3 regions of the Saccharophagus degradans 2-40 genome follow, and region 2 is predicted to be linked to each of the others. Evidence: riboswitches for the same ligand, from Rfam matches in the RefSeq annotation. Region 2 holds a riboswitch; each other region holds the start of a gene.

Region 1 (8,008 bases), 2.5 Mb from region 2:
TTTTTTTAGCGGCGATACAAATATATAAGCGGGCATTGGGTAAATAATTACCAGCTCTTGCTCTATGGCTAAGTCTATATCCGACCACGCTACTAGCTCCTGCCAAGGCTCCATCATTCCCCGTGGGTAAGCATCAAAACGTTTTGAATTTAGCATGTAAGCCAAGTTTTTGGGGTCGCTACTGGTAATAACCTTAAAACCTGCGTGCTTTAATATAGGGGTATCAGACCAAGTTTCGCCCTGACCAAGGCTAAATGCCCGCAGATCCTCCAGCGAGTTTACAGCGCTAAAGCGCGCCTGATCACCCGCGCGAATCAATAGCAGCCTATAGCCCAGCATGCCTTTGTATATTGGCACGCGAATAGGTATTAATCGCTTTTCTAAATCGTTCGTAGTGCCAGCCCAAAAGAAATCGGTTTTACCTTGCTCTAGTAGCGTAACTTCTCTGGGGTGGCTGCATCCCGCGCCATGTTTTTCGATTGTATAGTTTGCATGGGCGTAGGAAAGGGCGAGCGCTACGATATTGTCGACATACACATTTGCTTCGGCATCTACCGACCCGCAATGCCGCACAATATTGATTGTAGGTTTGGGTGGCTCGGCAGCAAAGCTAATTGGCGAATAAAGCGCGCACAAAAGAAGCCACCACCAGCATTTAAATGGCAGTGTATGCGTGTTGTTAATATGGCTTTGGGGGTGTATTTCCATCCGCATCCACCTTTGCCCTATATCGGGGGCGCTTTAGTTACTAGTATAGCGGAGAATTTGGCGTAATAATCGTTGTGCGATTAGAACTTGGAAGTTAGGTAGCGCTGTGTTTAGGTCTATCGAGTTATATCGTAGGTTTTAACTGGGTGCCTACGAGTGTAAGCACCTAGCGAGAGACTAATGTGCGAGCTAGGTTAGCTACGGTTTAGGGATTCGTGCAGCTCCAACCCCACGAGGTAAGCTTCTGAGAAAAAGCCTCTGCTCGTTCTTCGCAGTAGCCTTCTACATTGCTAGCATGCCACAAGGTATTCACTTCACCTGGTTGCTCGGTGTCTTTGTAATAATTTACCGAACACGGTACGCTAGCGCCCGCATTGGCGTATTCAATTTCTATGCGGCGAGTCATTTCGTGAAGAGTGCATTGGTAAGTAACTGCTGCTGTTTCGGCAACAGCGGTGGTGGTTGAAGGCGGCTCTTGGATGCCTTCTTCTTGCGCCATTGCACCGTAAGAAAAACTTAACGATACCGCTGCGGCAATTACCCAAGTGTTGGTAATTTGTTTAATCATGATTACTCCCAAGTATAATTATTTAGATGCGTAACACGTTCTTAAGTTGTTGCGTGTTTAATGTGCCGCGTAAGTGTCGGCAGTAGTAAATTGCCGTTTGAGTATAACGGCTAATGATGAGTTTCGCATGCCTCCTGAAATACTATTTCAAATTCTTGTGTTGCTGTTCGCAGGCTTGGTTGCTGGTTTTTTAGCCGGTTTGTTTGGCGTTGGGGGGGGGATAGTGATTGTGCCCGCCCTGTACGCACTATTTCGTTGGATGGAGGTAAGCGCTAACAGTGCTATAAGCATTGCGGTTGGTACATCGTTAGTCACACTTTTACCTACGGCATGTTCTTCTTTACGAGCCCATTACAAATTGGGAAACGTAAATAAAAATATTCTACTTTGGATTGCGCCCTTCATTTTAATGGGGGCCATTATTGCTAGCTCGTTGGTTGTGGCGCAATTTGGACGATTATTGTTGTTTGTGTTTTCTGGCGTGCTGTTGCTGGTTGCATGTATAACCATAGTGCGAACTTACCGTATTACACCCGCTGTTGAGCACTACACAATAAACGCGGAGCCCACGCTTAAAGGTGTGCTTATTAGAGTTATGGCTTCTATTGCGGGTTTTCTAATAGGGCTTTCTTCTTCGCTCGCGGGTGTGGGTGGTGGGGCCACTGGCGTGCCAGTGTTGTTAGGGTTGGGGTTACGCACCCACGCCGCTATTGGCACGGCTTCTAGCTTTGGGGTGTTAGTTGCACTGCCGTCAATTATTGCTTTGTTACTTTTTTCTTACTCGCCAGCAGATGCCCCCTGGGGGTGTTGGAAGCAAGTCTATATACCCGGTTTAGTGGTACTAAGTTTTTGCACTGTGCTTGTTGCGCCCTATGGTGCTAGGCTTGGCAAAAAAATATCGGAAAAACGTTTAAAAGTGTTTTTTGCGAGTTTGCTGTTTGTTGTTGGTGCAAGGCTGCTGGTGAGTAGTTTTATGTTTCCCGTTTAATCGACTGGCTAATAATTACAATGGAGCAGAATTAGGAACTGCAGAATAATAGCCGGCGCGCTCAGAAGCATGGATGGGTACGTCGTAAAGCTCGGATAAAGCTGCATCGGTTAGCAGGTCTTCTTTGGCACCTTGCCGGGTTATCTCCCCATTTTTTAAAAAAATTACCTTGCCTATTTCGGGCACAATTTCTTGTATGTGGTGGGTCACCAAAATTAGGGTTGTGCCTTTGCTGCAGAGGCTGCGTATATCTGCCAGTAATTGAAAGGCAGATTTTAAGTCTAAACCGCTGGTGGGTTCGTCAAGAACAAGTACTTTGGGGTTGTGTACCATTGCTCTAGCAAGCAGCAGCCTGCGTTGCTGACCGGTAGAAAGCAATAGGTATTGGCGATCTGCTAAGTGAGCGATACCAAGCTCTTGCATTATTTTTATTGCTGCGGCTTTGTGTTGAGGTAAAACTTGGTGGTGACTGTGAATACCAACCGAGCCAAAAAATGCCGAAACAACCACTTCTAAACCATTGGCTAGGGTATCGTGTTTTATTTGTGACTCGAATGAAACTGTGCCCATTTTTTTGCGCAGGATGTCCACCTTAATGCGCTCTTCACCAAAAAGTTTTAGATGGCTGTCTGGTTGTACTACGGGGTATATTTCGCGGTTAATTAATTTTAGCAGGGTGGTTTTGCCCGCGCCGTTAGGGCCAATAATCGCAACAGATTCGCCTTGCTCTAGGGTGAGGTTTAAGTTGTTAAAAACTTGGGTGTTGCGGCGATAAACTTGCGCGTTGCGCACTTCCAAAATAGGTGGTGTTACGCTCATTTTCGTTTATCCATTTCTATGTCTGCACGGCTGCGTAAGGTTTCTTTTTTTCTAATATCGGCGAATGGGTCTGGGCTGTTTTCTGTTTGGTTTTCTGCTTTATTGTTTTTGGCTGAGTTCGCCTGTTGCTTGCTGCTTTTGGTTAAGGGCTCTTTTGCGTTTTTGATGCGGTTGTGAATATTAATGTAATAGTAGAGCGCGGTTATTGCGCCAAGCGCTAACCATTTAAGTATATAGCTAAACAGTAATTGTTGACCGCTGCCAGATAGTTTTTGGTATTCCAAAAAGTCGTGGTGGATGGCGTTAATTAAGAAGTAGCCTAGAAATAGGGCAGCAGTGGAAATAATAATTTTTTTATAACGCTTCCATACGTAAGTGGCAGCAACCGATTTGGCAAAGAAATTAATCACGGTTTAACTCCAAAAAGACAAGCCAAGTGCGGCCAGTAGCATAATGATGCTTTTGTCTTTCAGCTCGCTTTTTAGTTTGTCTTCCTCTTCCTTTACTATAACTTCGAGCAAGTCTGCATCGTATTCTTCTGGCCTTTTGCCATGCAGATAAATACGTGTGGTTGCGCGCGCTATCGCTTTTTCGCGAATGCGCGTGTCTATTTTGCGTTTAAGCCCGCCTAGCTTGCGTTTAATTAGGCTTTGTTTGGGTTTGCTCTCGTTAGGCGAGAGCGGAGTATTGTCGGTCATGGGCGCCATCAGTATAGGTGTGTGTGCCCCACTGTTTAACCGCGATTACAAGGTTGGTGCCAAAAGGGCTGGCCTACGGTTGGCGTGCTGGCGCTGGCTGTTTGGCGTTTAACCATAAGGCCTGCCTTATATGCTTGGCGGCCTGCTTCAATTGCCAGAGCAAATGCTTTTGCCATTCCCGCGGGGTTACTTGCTTTCGCGACAGCGGTATTCAGTAAAACGCCATCATAGCCCATTTCCATGGCTTGCGCCGCCTGTGATGGTGCCCCTAGGCCTGCATCTATTATGAGCGGAATACGCGGCAAGCGTTCGCGCAGTGTTTTAAGCTGGTAGGGGTTAAGTAGGCCTTGGCCGGTGCCTATAGGGGCGCCCCAAGGCATAAGCACTTTGCAGCCTACATCTACCAATTTGTGGCAAACCATAAGGTCATCGGTGCAGTAGGGTAAAACATTAAAACCCTGGGATATAAGCTCGTTTGCCGCTTCTACTAGCGCGAAAGGGTCGGGCTGGAGAGTGTAGTCATCGCCAATGACTTCGAGTTTTATCCAGGGGGTGTCGAATATCTCGCGCGACATATTCGCTAAGGTAATGGCTTCTTTAGCCGATTTACAGCCAGCCGTATTAGGCAGTAGGTGGCAGCCGGTTTGCTGAATCGCCTCCCAAATGGCTTGGCCGTCACGGTTGCTGGGGTTTTGTCTGCGCAGCCCCAGTGTAACGATATTACAGCCCGAGCTAGCAATGGCATCTAGCATGGATTGCGGCGATGGGTACAGGGCCGTGCCCAACAGAAAACGGCTGCTAAAAGCGGTGTCGTATAAGTTCAAAGGGTCTTGAATATCATGCATGACTAGCCGCCTCCCACGGGGCTAACTATATCGATGGTGTCACCAGCGGTTAGCTGAGTAGCTGTATACTGGCTGCGGGGTACAAATTCATCATTCACGGCTACCGCTACAGGTAGGCCATCTGGGTTATGTATTTGTACCAGTGACGCCAGTGTCGCTTGAGAGGCAAGCTGGGTAATAGTACCGTTTACGCTCACTTGAATATTGTCGTTGTGGGTCGAATCAGTCATACAGTGCGAGTGCCTTCGGTGTTTGAATAGCTGTAGGGCTTGTTGTATATGCGTCTAAAGTGCGGCGATTAAAGTGGCTGGCAAATGGTGATTTAGCTCTGCCTAGGCCCGCTAGTTGTAAAGCGTATTCCACCGCACTTGGCGCTAATAAATAACCGTGCCTGTACAAGCCATTGGCTTGAATGACTGGCGTACGATTACTTGAGTTAGCTTGTGCCAAGGTAATACAGGGCATATTATCGATTAGCGCGGGGCGTAAATTTGTGTCCATTTCTACTATGCGCGCCTCGGCGAATGCGGGGTTGAGCGTGTACAGGGCGCTGCATAACTCCAGCGCAGATTGCACAGACATGGGCGAGTTATCATTACTTTCTATTTCGGTGGCGCCAACAATAAATTGATTGTTAGGCTTAGGCACAATATAGAGTTTGTAGCGGGGGTGCATAAGCCGAATAGGGCGGTGCAGTTTTACTTCGTCGGTTTCTACCCAAATAACTTCACCCCGCACCCCGCGCACTTGCCTTTCTTTACCTGCGCCAACGCCACGGCAGTCAAACCATAAATCAAATTGGCTTGCATCTATGTTGTCTATTTGTGCTTCGGGCGCAAAGCGCACAGGGGTGTTAGCGTGTATTTGTACATTATGGTCAATAAGCCATTCGAGTAACTTATCGAGAAACACGCGGTTATTTAACGCCGCTTCGTTGGGGAGGTATAAACCGTGGCTAAAATGTAAGTCAGGCTCGAGTTGGGCTAATTCGTGCGGGGCAAGCCACTGGCTTTGATTGTTCGCGCCCAAGTGGTGCTGCAAATCTTGGTGAAACTGAAGTAATTCCGACTCATCTTGTGGGTGGGCCACAACAACGCTACCGCGCTTGCTATACAGGTGCTTAAATAGTGCTGGTAGCTCTGCCAGCCAGCTTTCCCACAGTGTCATGGAGTGCAGCCCCATGTCATAAATTGCCCGCTCAGATACAACCACTTCGCTCATGGGCGATAGCATGGCTGCTGCAGTGTATGCTGCATTGTGAGGGGTAGAAAGCGAGCCCGCGTCGAATAAAGATACGCGATGGCCCAAAGCAGTAAGGCGCCACGCAAGTAATCGGCCCATTAGGCCGCCACCGGCAATGGCTGCGTGCACGGGCGATTCGGCCCGTTTATGTAAGGAGGTATTCATATGCTGTTGCCTACGCAGGTTCTAGCCTGATCAGGTCGTACGGGTTTAATCTCAGCCCCAAGAGAAGTATGGGGCACCCCGACAAAGTGAGCGAAGTCTACTGCTTGCTATGGTTTGTCGCAAGCGGGGTTTTGATTGCCAATGGCTTTGGCCTCGTGCAGCAAGCGTGAGTAAGCTTCTGAACGTTCAATTTCTACACAGGCTGTAGCCTCTTCGCGACTCATACCCGATGCTTGAAGTGTGTGTGCACATAGCTGCAAGCTGGCTTCTAGTGTTTCTGGCACAACTTGATTGGCGCCTGCGTGTAGTAGTGCTGTTGAATGTTGTTCGTCTTTGGAGCGCACCACAATTTTTAATTCTGGATGATGCTGGCGTGCGCCATGGGTTGTGCGAATGGATGCGTGGGAGTCATCCATGGTAACAAGCAGCACGCTGGCGTTATCTACACTGGCCATATGCAGCACTTCCTGCTTGCTGGCGTCGCCTAAAAATATATGTGCGCCTTGTTTTTGTAAGCGCCGTACTTCATCTGCGTTAGTGTCGAGCGCAATGTAGGGGATGGATTGTTGCGTAAGAATATGTGCTACTGCCTGCCCAACGCGGCCGAACCCCGCGATTATTATGTGGTCGTGCAGTGCATCGGGCGCAGCGTTAGGGGTTTGTGACAGGTTGTATTTATCGGCCAGCCACTTGCCAAACATGGCAAGAAATGGGGTGAAAATCATCGATAAGCCGGCAACTACCACCATAAATTGGCCAATATTAGGTTCAATAAGTTGGTAGCTTAAGGTTGCCTGCCCAATTACCACAAATGCAAATTCACCGGCTTCAGAAACAATTAAGCCTGTGCGCAGCGCATCTTGCCAGCTTAACCCAAATAAGCGTGCAAATAGTGTGGCAATGGTTGCTTTTAAGGCTAGTAAACCCACAACCGATAATACAACCCATACGCCGTACTCGAAGGCCATAACCAGGTCTAAATTCATGCCCACGCCCATAAAAAACAGGCCTAAAAATAAGCCTTTAAACGGGGCGATTTCGCTTTCTATTTGATGGCGAAACTCGGTTTCTGCGAGCAATAAGCCGGCGAGGAATGCACCCAGTGCCATAGATAAGCCCGCAAGGCCGGTAATCACAGAGGTGGCGAGAATAACCAGCAGCATAAGGGCGGTAAACACATCAATATTGCGCAAGCGGGCGACGTGGCGGAATAAAAAACTCAACAAAAAGCGGCCCACAAAAATAATAAAGCCAATAGTGATGGCTGCCTTTAAAAGGGCGCTGCCCACCGTTAGCCATAGGCTGCTATCGCCACTGGATGTATCGCCGAGTATGGTGAGCAAAATTAAAATAGGGACAACGGCTAAATCTTGAAAGAGCAGAATGGCAAAGCTTGCTCGACCATAGGTGGTGGCACTTTCGCTGCGCTCGTGCAAAATCTGCATCACCATGGCAGTGGAAGAAAGCGCCAAACACAAGCCGATAATAACGGCCGCTTCGATGGTATTGCCCCACCAAAATGCTAAGCCGCTAATTATGCTTGCGCTTACTAATACTTGCGCCGCTCCCAAGCCAAAAATAAGCTTGGAGAAACTTTTTAAGCGCGCAAATGAAAGCTCTAAACCGATGGTAAACAGTAAAATTATCACGCCGAGTTCGGCGAAGTGTTGTACGGCGTTAGCATCGTGAATAACAGCTGCGCCGTAAGGGCCAATAATAGCTCCTACGGCTAAATAGCCCAGAATAGGGCTCATTTTTATACGTTTAAATAGGGGTACAACTATAACAACGGTAAGTAAAAAGGCGATGGTCTCGTACAGGTAGGGAATGGTCATCGATGTGTGTTCTGCTTCCATCATATACGCCTATGTTGTGTTCCTGTATCAACGTGTTAGTTGTTTGTGGTTAGCTTAGTATTTAACTAGTTAATTTTTGCGGATAGTTCACCCTCGGCAAGCTTAATATGAATGGTTTC
Region 2 (8,008 bases):
TTGTTAATGGAGTCGATGAATTGAATGGTACCATCCTCCTCGTAAGCGTTAGATTGCTTCACTTGGATATCGTTACGCAGTTGGTAAAACAACGCGAATTGGCCCGTTACGGTATTGTCTAGCCATTGGCCTTTTGTACCCAGCTCGAAGTTCACCATGGTTTCGGTATCGAAGGTCTTATCTTCTTCTTCTAAGTCAACTTCAGTATTAAAGCCGTTGCCTTTGTATCCGCGCGACACTAAACCGTAAACCATTTCGTGATCGCTTATTTGCACCTCTAGCGCCATTTTACCGCCCCAGAGCGTCTCGCCTGGGTTAAATGTGCTGCCGTTGCTGTCGATGAAATCCGAACTAATTCTTTCTAAGCGCAGGCCAGTCACTAAGGTGGTCGTCGCGCTTAAGGTAGAGCGTACTTCACCGTAAATTGCCGAGTTGGTGGTGGTGTAATCGCTAGTATACGGGGTGACTTCGGGTACGCGAGGTAGAGAATAAAAGTCGTATGTGGAATCGTTATTAACGTGAGTGCGGGTAAGCTCTACATCTTGGCTGCGTACATAGGCACCAGCAACCCAAGCAAATTTGCTATCGCCCTTCGAAATTAAACGCACATCGAGTGCGGTATTGCTGTTGTCGCGCTCGTAGTTATCCGTGGTGGAGTATTGCTGTCCTTCGCATTCGGAATCGATTGGGCAAATGTCGCGGTAGGCCCAATCTTCATCGTAGCCATACTCAATTTCAGATTCCGCCACGCTGGCAACCACTTCCAGGTCAATCATATCTGAGCCGCTGTAAGTAGTATGCAATGCAGTAGCTAGGGTGGTTTGGCGATCGTGACCGGGCTCATCGGATAAGGTTTTGCGATTGTTGTCGAGCGAGAAGGCATCGTAGCCGTTATCGACATCTATGTAGTAGGTAACCCAGCGCATGGCGAGGCTTTTGCCAAAATCAAAAGTAAGCAGATTTTTAGCACTAAACTCGTCAATGTTGTTGGTGTCTTTGCGGTCGAGGTGGGTGTTTTCAATAAACCCATCGCTATTGGTTTGTTTCACCGCTGCGCGCCAGCCGGCAACGTCGTTTATGGGGCTGCTAAGTGTTAAGCCTGCATCAAAAGCGCCATAGGTACCGAAGCCAGCGCTAATTTTACCTGAGGGAGCGTCGCTTACATCGTTGCTCACAACGTTTACTAAGCCTGCCAGCGCATTTGCGCCAAATAGTGTGCCCTGTGGGCCGCGAAATATTTCCACTTGTTTAGTGTCTAGCGCGGTAATACCGGTGGAAATGCCGGTCATGTCTATACCGTCTAACATTACGCCCACGGATGGGTTAACTGGGTCTACGAACTGGCTGCGCTCGCCGATACCGCGAATCAAAATAAAGCGGCCGCGGGATGCGCCAGTGGAGTAGTTAACGTTGGGCGCTAAGTTGAATACGTCTTCTAGGTGTTGGGTGTTACGCGCAGCCAGTGTGCTGGCATTTACGATAGATACACTGTTGGCAACGCTTAGTGCGTTTGCATCGCGCAATTCACCGGTAACAATTATTTCTTCTAATTTGTCGTTGGCGAATGAGGTTTGGCTAGCAAGAGCAACGGCTAGCGATAAACTGGTGAGAGAAAAACGGGATAAGCAGGTGTTCATGTCAGGTCCTTTATATTGGTAAGATCAAGGGCCCGGCTGTATGCGTGGGGGAGCAACTTCGAAGTTGTTAAGTTGCCTATAGTTTTTATCCTATTCCTACGCCGGTACTAACCGGATCAGGTTCGAAGGGTATAAGCACATAAGTACTAGTCTCAGGCTTCGCAGCCTCCCCTAAGGAGCGCGCGAATCATAGCGCACTTAGGGCAGTTTTTGAATTCTTCGCTTCAGCTTAGGGCCAAAGAGGGTGCGGGCTGACGTCAAAATGAGCGTGGTTATATTGGGGTGTAAACGGCGCCGTTTTGCCTTAGGGCGGACTATCATGTTCATGTTGCGCCAGTATTACTTCCTAGAATTATTATCCTCGCAGCCAAGTGTGATATACGCGGTAGTACCTGTTTAAAATTTGGCCTAAGCCATTTGGCCGATACTGCTTCGCGGCGTTGGCTGCTAGCATAGGTGGTGAATTTGGCGCCAATAACGCTTTTTACTAAGAAAGTGTGATTAACATCCCTTTTTGGCGCGTATTTGTACGTTTTTAGGTCGGTAAAACATATAAAATGCATACGTTATTTCTAATTGTACGTATTTGAATGTTTTCTATACTACTTTGGTCGCTGCACAAATTTTGATCTTGTGGTATCTTGCGCCGCCTTAAATGAACCCCCTAGCTAGAGAGAATTCAATGTATCGCTTCGTCCTGAGCAGCATATTTTTTGTGTGGATATCAACCGTAAATGCCGCGCCAGACCCAGTATTAAGTCAAACACTGCAACAAAAGCAACAAGAGCTTGCTGCACTCACTAAGAAAGTTGATGCCGCTGCTGCTGTGTTAGCCGATGAGCAGGCGAATTTAGCTCGCCATGCAGAAGGTTTGGAAGAGGCGACGCAAAGCCTAGTAGAGGCTGAGCGCGAAATGAAAGCGAAACTTCTTGCCGCTGAAACAAACCCAGATGAAACCGCAATGCGTGAATCGGTATTGGCTTCTATTCGCTACAACCGTTTTGAGGCGCGCGTTAAGCGCTACACCGGGCGCAAAGAGGAGTCTGAGCAATCTGTGGCTGCAGCCGAGCAGGCTTATCAAAACCTTACTAAACAGCAGAAAGATTTGGAATTTGTTATTAGTGAGCTAAGCAGTAAACGCGATGAATTGGCCCGTAAAAAAGTAGCGGCCTCTACTAATGTGCAAGTTGCGCAAAGTGTATCTGCACCAGCGAAAGCGGCAGAGGTGGCAACGCCAGTGGCTGCTAAAGCGGAAGCGGCTAACACCCAAGTCGTTAAAACCGAGGCTCCTAAAGCTAAAGAGCCAACTGAGCAAGCGGCAGGGGTTGGTACTTGGCCCTACTTATCAAACGCGAGCGAACAAGATATACGTTACGCGCGCACCTATATTGCCGAGCTAGAAGCCGATAAGGCTAAAGGTGAAATCGATTCTGCACCTTTAGTGGAAGTAGAGTTGGTAGCAAAAAATTCATTTGGTAAAAGCGATATGGATTACTTAGGTGACGATCTATATATGCTTACCAAAAAAGTACGTGCCGGCAGCCAGCGTTTTGCATTATTTAATAAAGACTACTGGCACACAATTCCCGAAGCGGATGATCAAGCCGAATATGTGTTTATCTTTGATGTTTCTTCGCTTTCTAAGCCTGAATTGTTTTTATTTAAGAAGTCTCTAATCGCTCAATAAAGAAACCTATTATGAATGTGTTGAAGTTAAAGGGTAGTTACATTCCGTTTATATTGGTGGCGTTGTCTATTTGGGGGGCATCTGCCTCTACTCATGCTAATCAAGTAAATGGGGTGGCGGCTTACCATGCATTGAGTGTTGAGCAATTTTTGGCTGTGTTGTATACGAGCTCGCCCACCATTGAAGCCGCGCCGTTACTCGAGAAAGACACGCCTGCTCGAATGGAGATTCGCGTTACTACAAAGCGATTATCGCAGCGCAGATTTGTCACTATGTGGCTAGAGAGCATGACGGTAAGCAATACATCTGACGTGGTAGAAGCACAATTAGAAAGCCTAGCCCAGTTTAATAAAATGTTTAAAGGCCGCTTTATTGATGGCGACCGAATTGTGTTTGATTACCGCCCAGATAGAGGCATGGAAGTAAGCGTTAATGGCGTGGCATTAGGGGTAATTAAATCGGGTGACTTTTTCCGTTTATTGCTCGCATGTTGGGTTGGTGACGTGCCTATTTCATCTAATTTAAAGGCTAGCTTACTCAGCCCTGCAGTTATAGATAAAACCTTGTTGGCACGCTTTAATGCAGTTACGCCAAGTGCCGATCGCCGAGAAGAAATTGTCGCGTGGACAAAAGTACCTGCTAAGCCAGAGCCGGTAGAGCAAGTACAGCCCAAAGCCGAAGTGGTAAAAGCTGCACTGGTTAAAGCCCCTGTGCAAACACCTGTTGTTCCTAAAAAGGCGCCTGCGCCGGTTGAGCGGCCAAAGCCTGTGGCAAAAGTGGCGGACAAACCTGTTGCGTCCCAAATGGTAGAGGCTGTAAAACAAGAGGAGAAAAAGCAGCTAGAGCCGAAGCAAGTTGAGCCAAAAGCTGTAGAACCACCTAAACAAGTTGCAGAGCCGCCCAAACAAGTTGTTGCTGCGTCTAAAGTTGTAGCCCCAGTTACAACTGCAGAGACGGTAGTAGAGTTAGAGTCCGACGATGAAACAATGGAAGGCTTGGATGCGGGCGGTTTATTGGTTAGACAAAAATATTACGATCAACTATCTAAGCACTTGATTCAGCAGCAATCTATTCCACGCCAAGCGTTTCAGCGGCGCTTAGAGGACGAAGTGCGTGTCTATTTAACAATAAACCGCAATGGCACTGTGATGGCGGCTGAGCTAGAAACAGAATCGAAATATAAAATGTTTAATCAGCAAGCGTTAGAGGCAATTGAAAAGGCCGGTGTGTTTCCCGCTATGCCAGAGGAAATTAGTGGCGATACCTTCTCCTTTTCGGTGTTGTTAAATTATCGCTTACCTATTTAATGTAATTTAAATTAATTTATATTTAAAAAAGCCGCGTTCTAATCGCGGCTTTTTTGTGCCTGCTTTTTATGTTCTAACTCAATACCTGTTACTACCCAGTCATCGCTGCAATAATACGCAAGCTTAAAAACTGCGCCTTTGGGTACTGCAGTATGTAAGTGCTCTGTTAATTCAAAGCATAGGCTGCCTGAATTACTGTCTCCGCTTTGCAGGCACAATCGTGCCGCCTTAAACCCAAAAAACTTCCCAACCTGCGGGTGCAGCGCTTTATAGAGCGCCTCCTTGGCAGAAAACACAACTGTTAACGCTTGCTCGAAAGACCAATCAATGTGGTTAAGTAAGTGTTGTTCTTCTGGTAGCCAAACTTCTTTACTTATTGATGCTGCGGTTTTGGCTGGTGTCCAATGCTCTATATCAATACCAATGCCCGCAATTTTTGTTTGCCTTTGTACGGCGCAGGCAGCGATACCCTTCGAGTGGCTAATGGAGCCAACAATACCTTGTGGCCAAATTGGGGCGCGTGTTTTTTCGTCGCGCTCTACTTGCGCGCCAATATTAAGCCTTTGTAATAAGGTTTTTGCTAAATGCCGGCCGGCTACATATTCCGCTAAACGTTTATCTACCGCTTTTTCTAACAAGTATTGCGGCACATCTATTTGATATTGCTTGGGGGTGTTTGCATCCCAGTGTTGTGGGTAAAAGTGGCAGAGCAAAAGTTCGCATTGGCCAAGCAGCGGGACAGAAAATGAGGTATCAATCAGTTGCATGGTGTTCCAGTTAAAGTAACTTTTATCAAATTTTGGCGTTAAAAATTAATTGTGGTTTTCAAGTCGCAGGGTCTCATACAACTTTGACGATTTAGCATAACCAATAGCACTGCCTAGAATCTGCAAATGAGTATAATTCTTAATAAGAATCATTATCACTTGAGGCGGTGAACGCAGAGCTGGCATTAAAGCCATTTTCGCGGCTCGCTGCAATTGCAAACAGCCTGTGAACGACAGGTTGCTTCGTATCAAAATTACCTGGAGCCGAAAATGGACACTACGCAAAATGTTGCACAGCGCTATGATGACCTGCTCGACCTTTATTCACAGTACAGCAGCCTCTATTTTTCGTCACCTTCGCACAGCCTGTTAGCCAAGCCACCGTTTGCTCAATTGGTTTCTGAACGCGTTGGTGATATTGCCCAGCGCGCACAAGAATCACTTAGCATTGCTAAGCAGTTGGGGTTTGCCGACCCAATAATAATGGGCGCAATAGGTTTCGATGGCGAAGACGCAAGCGCATTGCGGGTTTGTAACAATGTAATTCGCCAAACAAAAATGCCTTTTGCTAGTGGTGATGCTAGTGGCGGCATTGCGTTTAACCCAAGCCAAGCCGGTGCTCACCGTATAACGCCAGTGCCCAGTGGGCAAGTATTTAAAAATAGTGTGAACGAAGCGCTTACTCTTTTTGAGCAAACACCGCTGCAAAAAGTGGTGTTGTCGCGCGCGCTGGATGTGCAATTTGAGTCTGCACCAAATATTCCGCTTGCACTTAAATCGCTGGCTGTAAAAAACCCATTGGGCTATACATTTGCGGTGCCGTTAAATGCGGCTGCGCCAGCAACAGTAGTGGGCAACCGCGTATTAATTGGTGCAAGCCCAGAATTACTTTTATCTAAGTCGGGTAAAGATATTCATATTCATCCGCTAGCGGGTTCAATAGCTCGCAGCGAAAACCCCAGCGAAGATGCTCAAAAAGCAGATGGGTTACTGCAGTCGGCGAAGGACTTATACGAGCATCGAGTTGTTGTAGATGCGATAGAAAAATCCCTGCGTCCATTTTGTAAAAGCTTGCGCGTACCGCGTACGCCTTCGCTTATGTCTACCGCCACCATGTGGCACCTTGGTACTCATATTACAGCCGAGCTTAATGATGAAACGCTCTCGTCGCTCGCACTGGCGCTCGCCTTACACCCTACGCCGGCGGTGGGTGGTTACCCAGTGGCAGACGCTAAGCAAGCGATAAAAAAATTAGAGCAGTACCCGCGAGATTTTTTTACCGGTATTGTTGGTTGGTGTAATGCGCAGGGCGATGGCGAATGGGCAATTACCATACGTTGTGCCGAAGTATTTAATCATCGTGTGCGTGTGTATGCCGGTGCGGGTGTGGTTGCAGGTTCATGCGCAGAAAAAGAATATGCAGAGACCGCCGCTAAATTTAACACGGTACTTAATGCGTTTGGGGTCAAGCCTGTTAAAGAGCGGGTGCCTAAGCAAACCAAAAGCAAGGTAAGCGAGGAGGAAGTGCATGTGTAAGCAAGCCGTTTCTTCTTCCAGTAATTTATTTACGCCGTGGCCAGAAGCCGAAGCAAACCGCTATCGCACTTTAGGCCTATGGCTTAATAAAAATATGTTTCACATTCTAAGCGACAGTCGCGTAGCAGATAAGCTTGCAGTCATTGACGATAACAAACAGCTTACCTACGGCCAATTAAAAACTAATAGTTTGGCGTTGGCCCAAGGCCTGTATCAGTTGGGTATTCGCACGGGCGATAACGTTGTATTGCAATTCCCCAACCGAATTGAATTTGTAGAAACACTGTTTGCTTTATTTGCGCTAGGAGCCGTGCCCGTAATGGCATTGCCGGCGCATAGAGAGCAAGAGCTGAAACATTTTTGTACCGAGTCGCAAGCGGTTGCTTATATTTGCGCCGATCATGCAGGCGGATTTGATTACCGTGCGCTGGCACGCAACGTGTGTGCATTAACGCAACTCAAGCATGTGTTTGTAGCCGGCGATGGGCAAGAGTTTTATTCACTAGACGATGTAAAACGCGCTGGTGAACTGGGTGCTAAAAGTAAGGCTTCGTTGCCGGTAGTGGATAACGGCCAAAGCTTAGCGTTACTACAGCTTTCTGGTGGTACCACCAATTTGCCTAAATTAATTCCGCGTACACACGACGACTATTTTTATAGCGTGCGCGAAAGCGCTGCAGTTACAGGTTTAACCAACGAATCTGTTTACCTGTGCGTGCTGCCGGCAGCGCATAACTTTACTTTAAGTTCTGCTGGCGTATTGGGTGCGCTATATGCCGGCGCAACGGTCATTTTAAGTGAGCAAGTGGCGCCAGATAGGGTGCTGCCTATTATCGCCAAACAGCGTGTTACTACCGTGGCGCTGGTGCCGCCTTTGGCTAATGCTTGGCTGCAGTTTGCACAAAAAAATAGAGTGGATACCAATAGTTTGCAAGTGGTGCAAGTTGGCGGCGCAAAATTAACCAGTGTGCTGGCTAAGCAAATAGTGGCCATTTTTAACTGCAAGCTACAGCAAGTTTTTGGTATGGCCGAAGGTTTAGTTAATTACACCCGTTTACACGATGGCCCAGACAA
Region 3 (8,008 bases), 1.2 Mb from region 2:
ACTTCTAAGGCTTCGAATGCAATACCTAAGCGGCCTTCAGCAGCTAGGCGGGTTGCGGTTGAAGAGTCGAAAGCGGCTTGCGCTTCGTGCACTTCGGTAATGGCGGTTAGGCCCACTTCAAAGCGTTGTTTGGTTTGCTCTAACTGATGTTTAAGCGCTTCTTCTTCAGATTTAGCCGTATCGAAATTATCTACCGCAGCCAATGCATCAAAATAAGCTTGAGCAACCCGCACTATTACCTCTTGCTCGGCGGCAGCATAGTTAACCTCAGCAATTTGCGCCCTAGCTTTACCTTGCTTATAGGTATGCCAGCTTGCAAGGTTGAATAAGGTTTGGCTAAGGGAAACGCTATAGCCGGTAGTGGTGCTGTTTTGTGTGGTGCTGGTTTCTGTTGGGGTAGCATTTATATCGTATTCAGTTGTTGTATTTTCGCTATCTGCCCAGCTCGCTTCGGCACTTATTTGTGGCAACAAACCTGCGCGACCAATGTTTTTGTTTTCTTGGCCCGCTTCTAACGCCGCTTTGGCAGCCAAGAATGAGTGATCGTTCTCGAGCGCTTGCTGGTATATCTCGGCCAGCGTTTCCGCTTGGCTGTGTTGAGCTGCGGCGGCAAATCCAAAGGCCGCGAGCGCGATAATTTTTTGTAAAGACTTGTTCATTACTGATCCTTGCTGTTGTTTAGGCCCTGAGTAATAAGTACGCATTCTAGCTGAATAGTTAGCATCTTAACGTGAATTGAAAGACGAGAAGGTGCAAAAAATCGACAAAGCCTTGTTATGGAGGCACTTACTCAGAATTACACCCTAAAGGACGCGCGAACTACACAAAAAGATTCACTTGTTGGAATTTTTGTTGCCTGCTTTCACCATTATTTGATATTTCCCTAAAAATCTTCAGGGCCGCGGGCTCTGCATGCTCGTAGGTAAGCGGTGTTTTAGTCGCTGTGTTGCTAGCCAGTGTCGATGTATCTTGCTGCACGAATTGAAACACATTTTGCAATTGCGCAGGGGGCGTAAATGATAACTGGCGCTTAAACAGGCTGCTCGGCGAAAAATCGTAGGTAACCGGTGGCGTGCGCACGCTTGGGGTGTAGCGTGTTTCTTCTATGCCGGGTGTGGCTGTGGGGGCGGGCACCACGCGACCCACGCCTTCGTAAATTACCGAAGGCCTAGGCGAGGGGGTGGGTTTAGCGAAGGGGTGCGCTAAGCCCGATTGTGCAAGAAGCTTGTCTGCCATGGTGCGTTGGTTGGGTAATTAAATATTCTGTTGTTGCGCTGCCGAGGGCGAAACGGGTTGTTTAGTATTGGCGAAGCGGAATCAACACCTAAGTATAGGCCAGTATAGCGCGTGTGGTGCCAATCGCCGTCTGGGCCTTTACACCTGTGGGTAGCTTCCCTACACTGGGCGTCATTCTTGTCGGGGTGCTAGTTTTTGTGTGCTTTATTTGCGTGCAAAACAGGCTGAGAAAAACCCGTTGACCTGATCCGGCTAGTACCGGCGTAGGGAACGAGAAGAGTTTGGCGCTGTTTTCTGCCCGTTTACCACACGAGCCTCCTCGCGCGAACTCTGCCTTGTTTACTCACCGTGTACTTGCAACACGTGCTGAGTATATCGAATGACACCCACCGCTATTTTATCTATTGCCGCAAGCGACTCTTTTGGCGCCGCTGGTATTCAGGCGGATATCAAAACAGCTATGGCTCTGCACGCATACTGTGCCACGGCCATTACCGCTGTTACAGCACAAAACTCGCTGGGTGTTGCCGCCATTCACCCCGTACCTGCCAATATATTAAGCGCGCAGTTTACGGCGGCCGCACAGGGCTTTTTGCCGGCTAGGTTAGGTGCCATAAAAATTGGCATGCTCGGCCACGCCGAGGCATTGCCCGCTGTGGTGAGCTTTGTGCAGCAGCTAGCCGGGGCGATTCCAGTCGTGGTTGATACCGTACTTAACGCCTCTAGCGGTGCGGTATTACTGCCGCCTTCGGCGGTACGCGCTTATCGCGAATCACTTTTACCTTTAGCCACGCTCATAACCCCCAACCTACACGAAGCTGCACTTCTATTGGATGCGCCGCTAGCTACCAGCGAAGCCCAGCAGCGCGAGCAGGCGCAGGCCTTATTGCAATTGGGGTGTGGTGCTGTGTTGTTAAAAGGCGGCCACTTCGAAGGCAATAGCGCATCCGACTACTTAGTTACCCCGCATGGCGAAGCGCGTTTTTCTTCCTCCAAAATTCAAACCAATAACAGCCGTGGCACAGGTTGCAGTTTAGCAGCGGCTATTGCGGTGGGTATTGCACAGGGGCAGCCCTTAGAGCAAGCGGTAGAGGCGGCTAAAAATTACATAAGCGCTGCTTTGCAGGGGGCTGTGGGCTGGCAATTGGCGCAGGGTAGTGGGCCAATATGTCACGGTGCTAACAGTGCTTCAAGCCAGCAACTGCATTTAGGCCAAACCGATCATTAAAAAGACGATAGCAAAAAGATTTAGTTAAAAAACAAATTACATTCATTTCGTTACGCGAGAGAGACACCTCATGACAACCGATACATTAGAAAAACCACGCTTGAGTGATACCGCACAGGTAGACAGTCAATCCATTGCGCCGTTTCCAAATTCTAAAAAGATCTACGTGCAGGGTAGTCGCCCAGATATTCGCGTACCTATGCGCGAAATTAATTTATCTATAACGCCAACGGAATTTGGTGGCGAACAGAATCCACCCGTGCGTGTTTACGACACTTCTGGTGTGTACACCGACCCCAATGTAAAAATAGATGTGCGCCAAGGTTTGCCCGATGTGCGCAGCGCTTGGATAGCCGAGCGCGGTGACACCGAAGTGCTGCAACAAAAAAGTTCGTCTTTTACCCAGCAGCGCTTACACGATGCAAGCTTGGATACCTTGCGTTTTAATCACCAGCGCCAGCCCCTTAAAGCCAAGCCGCGCGCAAACGTAACGCAAATGCACTACGCGCGCTGCGGCATTATTACCCCAGAAATGGAATATATTGCCATTCGCGAAAATATGAGCTGGCAGCAAGCCAAAGAGCAAGGCGTGTTAGATCAGCAGCATGCCGGCGAGCATTTTGGCGCAAACATCCCAGATGAAATTACACCAGAATTTGTGCGCTCTGAAGTGGCCTGCGGCCGCGCAATTATTCCTGCAAATATTAACCACCCCGAACTAGAGCCAATGATTATTGGCCGCAACTTTTTAGTAAAAATTAACGGCAATATCGGCAACAGTGCGGTTACCTCATCTATTGAAGAAGAAGTGGCGAAGTTAACCTGGGGCACGCGCTGGGGTGCCGATACCATTATGGATCTGTCCACCGGTAAAAATATTCACGAAACGCGCGAGTGGATTATTCGCAACTCGTCAGTGCCCATTGGTACAGTACCTATTTACCAAGCTTTAGAAAAAGTAGATGGCGTAGCCGAAGATCTAACGTGGGAGATTTTCCGCGATACCCTCATCGAGCAAGCAGAGCAAGGGGTTGACTACTTCACAATCCACGCCGGTGTACTGTTGCGCTATGTGCCGCTTACCGCTAAACGGGTAACAGGTATTGTGTCGCGCGGCGGCTCGATTATGGCTAAATGGTGCTTGGCGCATCACCGCGAAAACTTTTTATACACCCATTTCGAAGACATTTGCGAAATTATGAAAGCTTACGATGTGAGCTTTTCTTTGGGGGATGGCTTGCGCCCAGGCTCCATTGCCGACGCCAACGACGAAGCGCAATTCGGCGAGCTAGAAACACTGGGCGAGCTTACCAAAATTGCGTGGAAACACGATGTGCAGGTAATGATTGAAGGCCCAGGCCACGTACCAATGCACATGATCAAAGAAAACATGGATAAGCAATTGCGCGAATGTGGTGAAGCGCCGTTTTATACCTTGGGGCCGCTGACTACCGATATCGCCCCAGGCTACGACCATATTACCTCGGGTATTGGTGCGGCCATGATTGGCTGGTACGGTTGTGCCATGCTTTGTTACGTTACACCCAAAGAGCATTTGGGTTTACCCAACAAAGACGATGTAAAAGAGGGTATCATCACTTACAAAATTGCTGCCCACGCAGCGGATTTGGCCAAAGGGCACCCCGGCGCACAGCTGCGTGACAACGCACTCTCTAAGGCGCGCTTTGAATTCCGTTGGGAAGATCAGTTTAATTTGGGCTTAGACCCAGATACTGCGCGGTCTTATCACGACGAAACGCTGCCAAAAGATTCCGCTAAAGTTGCGCACTTTTGCTCTATGTGTGGCCCCAAGTTCTGCTCGATGAAAATCACCCAAGAGGTGCGCGATTACGCAGCAGAACACGGTACAGATATTACACCAATCGCCGAAGATGAAGTGGTACGAATGATTGATGTAGAAGCCGAAATGCGCAAGAAGTCGGAGGAGTTCCGCGAGAAGGGCAGTGAGATATATGGGAAAATCTAGCTAACAGCTAACAGCTAACAGCTAACAGCTAACAGCTAACAGCGATTGCGGGGCTTGGCCCCGCAAAACACAGTGGATAAATAATGGAAGACTTGCCAGTTACACTTAATCGAGATGATGTAGACGTGCTCGATGAAAAAATTGTTTGGAACGGTTTTTTCAAAATGCACAAACTGACATTAAAACACCGTAAATTCGATGGAGAGTGGACGGGAGAGATTTCCCGTGAGCTGTTCCATCGCGGCGAAGCGTCGGCGGCGGTACTGTACGACCCCGAGCACGATCTAATAGGCTTGGTGGAGCAGTTCCGTGTGGGTGCTATCGATTCTTCCTTTGGCCCGTGGTGCCTAGAAGTGGTGGCGGGTATGTTAGAGGAGGGGGAAACCCCGGCAGAGCTAATCAAGCGCGAGCTAGAAGAAGAGGCTGGCGTAACCGATGCGGAGATTATTCCCATCACTACGTATTACTCCACCCCCGGCGGCTGCAGCGAACTCATCCACCTGTTTTGTGCCACCTGTAACCTAAAGGGGCGCGGTGGCGTTTTTGGGCTAGACGACGAAAACGAAGATATATATTTACACGTTTTGCCAGCCGACGAAGTATTTGCTGGTATGCTTAACAGTAGAGCCAACAACGCAGCCACCCTAATAGGCTTGCAGTGGCTACAGCTTAATAGGCAATCTCTAATGGCTAAGCGCTAAGTTAGCAGCGCTAGCGATTGGTGATTAGCGACTATAGATTGTTAACAGAGGTAACTATCATTCGTGGCATTAGTTAATCAGCGCAAATTGCCCAACAATCGCGGCTACAGTGTGGACATACAAGGCCATCACGCCCTGTGTGAAATGAACTTCCACCGTTTATTGCGCTTAATGCCCGGCCGCGAGGCGGGGGTAAAGCACTGGGGTTTCTCGGTAGGCCAGCTTAGTAACAATAAAGCCGAGGGCGAAACAGCTGCTGAAGCACCCGTAAACAATGCCGATATAAACCGCGAACAACCCAGCCTAATTAATGTTTCCATCAGCGTGGTGGACTCTGCCCCTTACACCACCACGGTAGAGCTGCAGCAAACCAGCTTTCTGCCACTGCTCAAAAAGCCCAAAATTCTTGTGCGCATGTACCACGATGCCGCCATGGCCGAAATAGTGGGCTGGGACAGGCACCGCCACTGGCGCCCGCAATACCTTTACCCCAATACTCACATGTATCAACCCGATGAAAAGCTCGCTCTGAATAAATTCTTAGGGGAATGGCTGGAATTCTGTCGCAAACATGGGTACCTTAAAGAAGAATTTTGTGACAAGGTTCTCGTAAACGGTAAATAGTATTCCCGCTTTAACCGTGATCGTACCAAACTATACAAACCCCAATCTCTAAGTGGCACTGTGCCCCTGTGGGTTTGATATGAATGTAAAAATTTTCAAGCGACGAGCGATGCGGCCTTTACGCGTAGTGCAGATAACGGATTGTCATTTGGGTAGCCAACCCGGTGAGCTTATGCTCGGTCTGGATACAGACCAGAGCTTATTTGACGTGCTTGAACTTATTCAAAACTCAGAGCCAACCCCCGATCTAATTCTAGCAACCGGCGATATCTCCAACGATGGCGGTGCCGCGAGCTATCAACGCTTCATAGATATTGTTAACCACTACTTCCCTGGTGTTGCTTTGGCTTGGTTGCCGGGTAACCACGACGACCCGCTAAACATGGATCAAGTGGACATCTTACCCATAGAAGCCCATTACCGAGCACAGGGATGGAACCTTATCCTGCTCGATTCGCGTATTCCCATGGAAGAAGGCGGCGAGCTGCACCCCAACGAGCTAATGCGCTTAGACGCCGAGCTAAAAGCCAACAGCGAACCTACCATGGTATTTTTGCATCACCAGCCAGTACCGGTAGGTAGCGAGTGGATAGACCAGTACGTGGTAAAAAATGCCGAAGCCTTTTTTGATGTGCTCGACAAATACGACCATGTAAAAGCGGTTTCTTGGGGCCATGTACATCAAGAGTTTCAAGATTCACGCAATAACGTAACTCTTCTGGCCACCCCCTCTACCTGCGTACAGTTTGCCCCCAAATCTAAACCCTTCAAGTTAGATACCATCATGCCTGGCTACCGCAGCTACTCGCTAAATGCCGATGGCAGCTTTACCTCCGAAGTAAAACGCATTCAAACTAAGGCCTATGCCATAGATTTTGCTTCTACCGGCTATTGAGCTGGTATACTCGCGCCTCAGTCATTCGCTAGAAACGAAGAACTATGGCCACCGTTCTCTATTTGCACGGCTTTCTAAGCTCGCCACAATCCAGCAAAGCTAAGGTTACTTGGCGTTGGTTGGCGAAAAATCATCCAGATGTCGACTTCTGTTGCCCGCAGCTTTCCTCCTACCCTAGCCAGGCAATAGCGCAAATTGAGGCAGAGCTAGATTCCCTTACGCAACCCGTGTACGTTATTGGCAGTTCGCTGGGCGGCTTTTGGGCCACTAACCTTGTAGAGCGCGGGCTAGTCGCAAAAGCGGTATTGGTTAACCCAGCCGTAGACCCGCACACCCGTTTCGACGAATTTAAAAACGTGCCGCTGCAAAGCTACTATTCCGATGAAACCTATTGTCTTACCGAAAAGGATTTGCAAGACTTGGTGGCGCTTAACTATGTCGAACCGCAGCAGCCCAACAAATATATGCTAATGGTGCAAACCGGCGACGAAACCCTCGACTACCGCATGGCTACAAAAAAGTATCGCCACTGCAAACAAATAGTTGAAGAAGGCGGCAGCCACACTTTTGACGGGTATGAAAATTGGCTGCCCCAAATAATCGAATTTTTTACCCAACAATCATCAGACCAATAATATAGAAAATAGACATACTCTATGGCTAATTATTCAGCAGAAGATATTGAAGTATTAACGGGCCTAGACCCCGTAAAAAAACGCCCCGGCATGTACACCGACACGGTGCGGCCCAACCACCTCGCGCAAGAAATTATTGATAACAGTGTGGATGAAGCACTGGCGGGGCACGCCAAAAAAATTGAAGTAATACTGCATAAAGATCAATCGGTAACCGTTACCGACGATGGCCGCGGTATGCCAGTAGATTTACACCCAGAGCAAAAAAAGCCGGGGGTAGAAGTTATATTATCTACCCTGCATGCCGGTGGTAAATTCTCCAACAAAAATTACCAGTTCTCTGGTGGTTTGCACGGTGTGGGGGTGTCGGTTGTAAACGCCCTTTCCGAAAGTTTAGAAGTAACTATTCGCCGCGATGGCCAAGTGTATCGCATGGGGTTTAAAAACGGCGATAAAGTTAGCGACCTAGAAGTAATAGATACTTGCGGCAAGCGCAACACCGGTACATCGGTGCGCTTTTTGCCCAACCCCAGCTATTTCGATTCGCACAAATTTTCTGTTTCGCGTTTGCGTCACAACCTGCGTGCAAAAGCCGTACTGTGCCCCGGCCTAGAAGTTGTTTTTACCGATGAGCAAACCGGCGACAAAGATACCTGGTACTACGAAGACGGCTTAAAAGATTACCTAAGCCAAGCAACCGAA

The links. Region 2 has a riboswitch for thiamine pyrophosphate ahead of SDE_RS17805 (TonB-dependent receptor). Riboswitches for the same ligand answer to the same signal wherever they lie in the genome.
Region 1: linked by a shared signal. The riboswitch ahead of SDE_RS07620 (FAD-dependent oxidoreductase) and the one ahead of SDE_RS17805 (TonB-dependent receptor) in region 2 are both predicted to bind thiamine pyrophosphate.
Region 3: linked by a shared signal. The riboswitch ahead of thiD (bifunctional hydroxymethylpyrimidine kinase/phosphomethylpyrimidine kinase) and the one ahead of SDE_RS17805 (TonB-dependent receptor) in region 2 are both predicted to bind thiamine pyrophosphate.

Annotation. Positions count from the first base shown of each region.
Region 1 covers NC_007912.1:1,873,427-1,881,434, forward strand. Annotated here, with positions in the region: gene SDE_RS07580 (hypothetical protein) at 1-708, opposite strand, end outside; gene SDE_RS21245 (hypothetical protein) at 914-1,276, opposite strand; gene SDE_RS07590 (sulfite exporter TauE/SafE family protein) at 1,404-2,264, shown strand; gene SDE_RS07595 (ABC transporter ATP-binding protein) at 2,280-3,083, opposite strand; gene SDE_RS07600 (hypothetical protein) at 3,080-3,493, opposite strand; gene SDE_RS07605 (hypothetical protein) at 3,497-3,781, opposite strand; gene SDE_RS07610 (thiazole synthase) at 3,817-4,626, opposite strand; gene thiS (sulfur carrier protein ThiS) at 4,629-4,856, opposite strand; gene SDE_RS07620 (FAD-dependent oxidoreductase) at 4,849-6,033, opposite strand; TPP riboswitch at 6,024-6,124, opposite strand; gene SDE_RS07625 (monovalent cation:proton antiporter-2 (CPA2) family protein) at 6,141-7,889, opposite strand; gene xseA (exodeoxyribonuclease VII large subunit) at 7,955-8,008, opposite strand, start outside.
Region 2 covers NC_007912.1:4,334,289-4,342,296, reverse strand. Annotated here, with positions in the region: gene SDE_RS17805 (TonB-dependent receptor) at 1-1,637, opposite strand, end outside; TPP riboswitch at 1,714-1,820, opposite strand; gene SDE_RS17795 (hypothetical protein) at 2,320-3,324, shown strand; gene SDE_RS17790 (TonB family protein) at 3,336-4,631, shown strand; gene SDE_RS17785 (4'-phosphopantetheinyl transferase family protein) at 4,670-5,398, opposite strand; gene SDE_RS17780 (isochorismate synthase) at 5,669-6,934, shown strand; gene SDE_RS17775 ((2,3-dihydroxybenzoyl)adenylate synthase) at 6,927-8,008, shown strand, end outside.
Region 3 covers NC_007912.1:453,685-461,692, forward strand. Annotated here, with positions in the region: gene SDE_RS01935 (TolC family outer membrane protein) at 1-659, opposite strand, end outside; gene SDE_RS01940 (hypothetical protein) at 820-1,236, opposite strand; TPP riboswitch at 1,408-1,523, shown strand; gene thiD (bifunctional hydroxymethylpyrimidine kinase/phosphomethylpyrimidine kinase) at 1,616-2,464, shown strand; gene thiC (phosphomethylpyrimidine synthase ThiC) at 2,535-4,451, shown strand; gene SDE_RS01955 (NUDIX domain-containing protein) at 4,535-5,152, shown strand; gene SDE_RS01960 (DUF1249 domain-containing protein) at 5,216-5,776, shown strand; gene cpdA (3',5'-cyclic-AMP phosphodiesterase) at 5,856-6,671, shown strand; gene SDE_RS01970 (YqiA/YcfP family alpha/beta fold hydrolase) at 6,716-7,306, shown strand; gene parE (DNA topoisomerase IV subunit B) at 7,328-8,008, shown strand, end outside.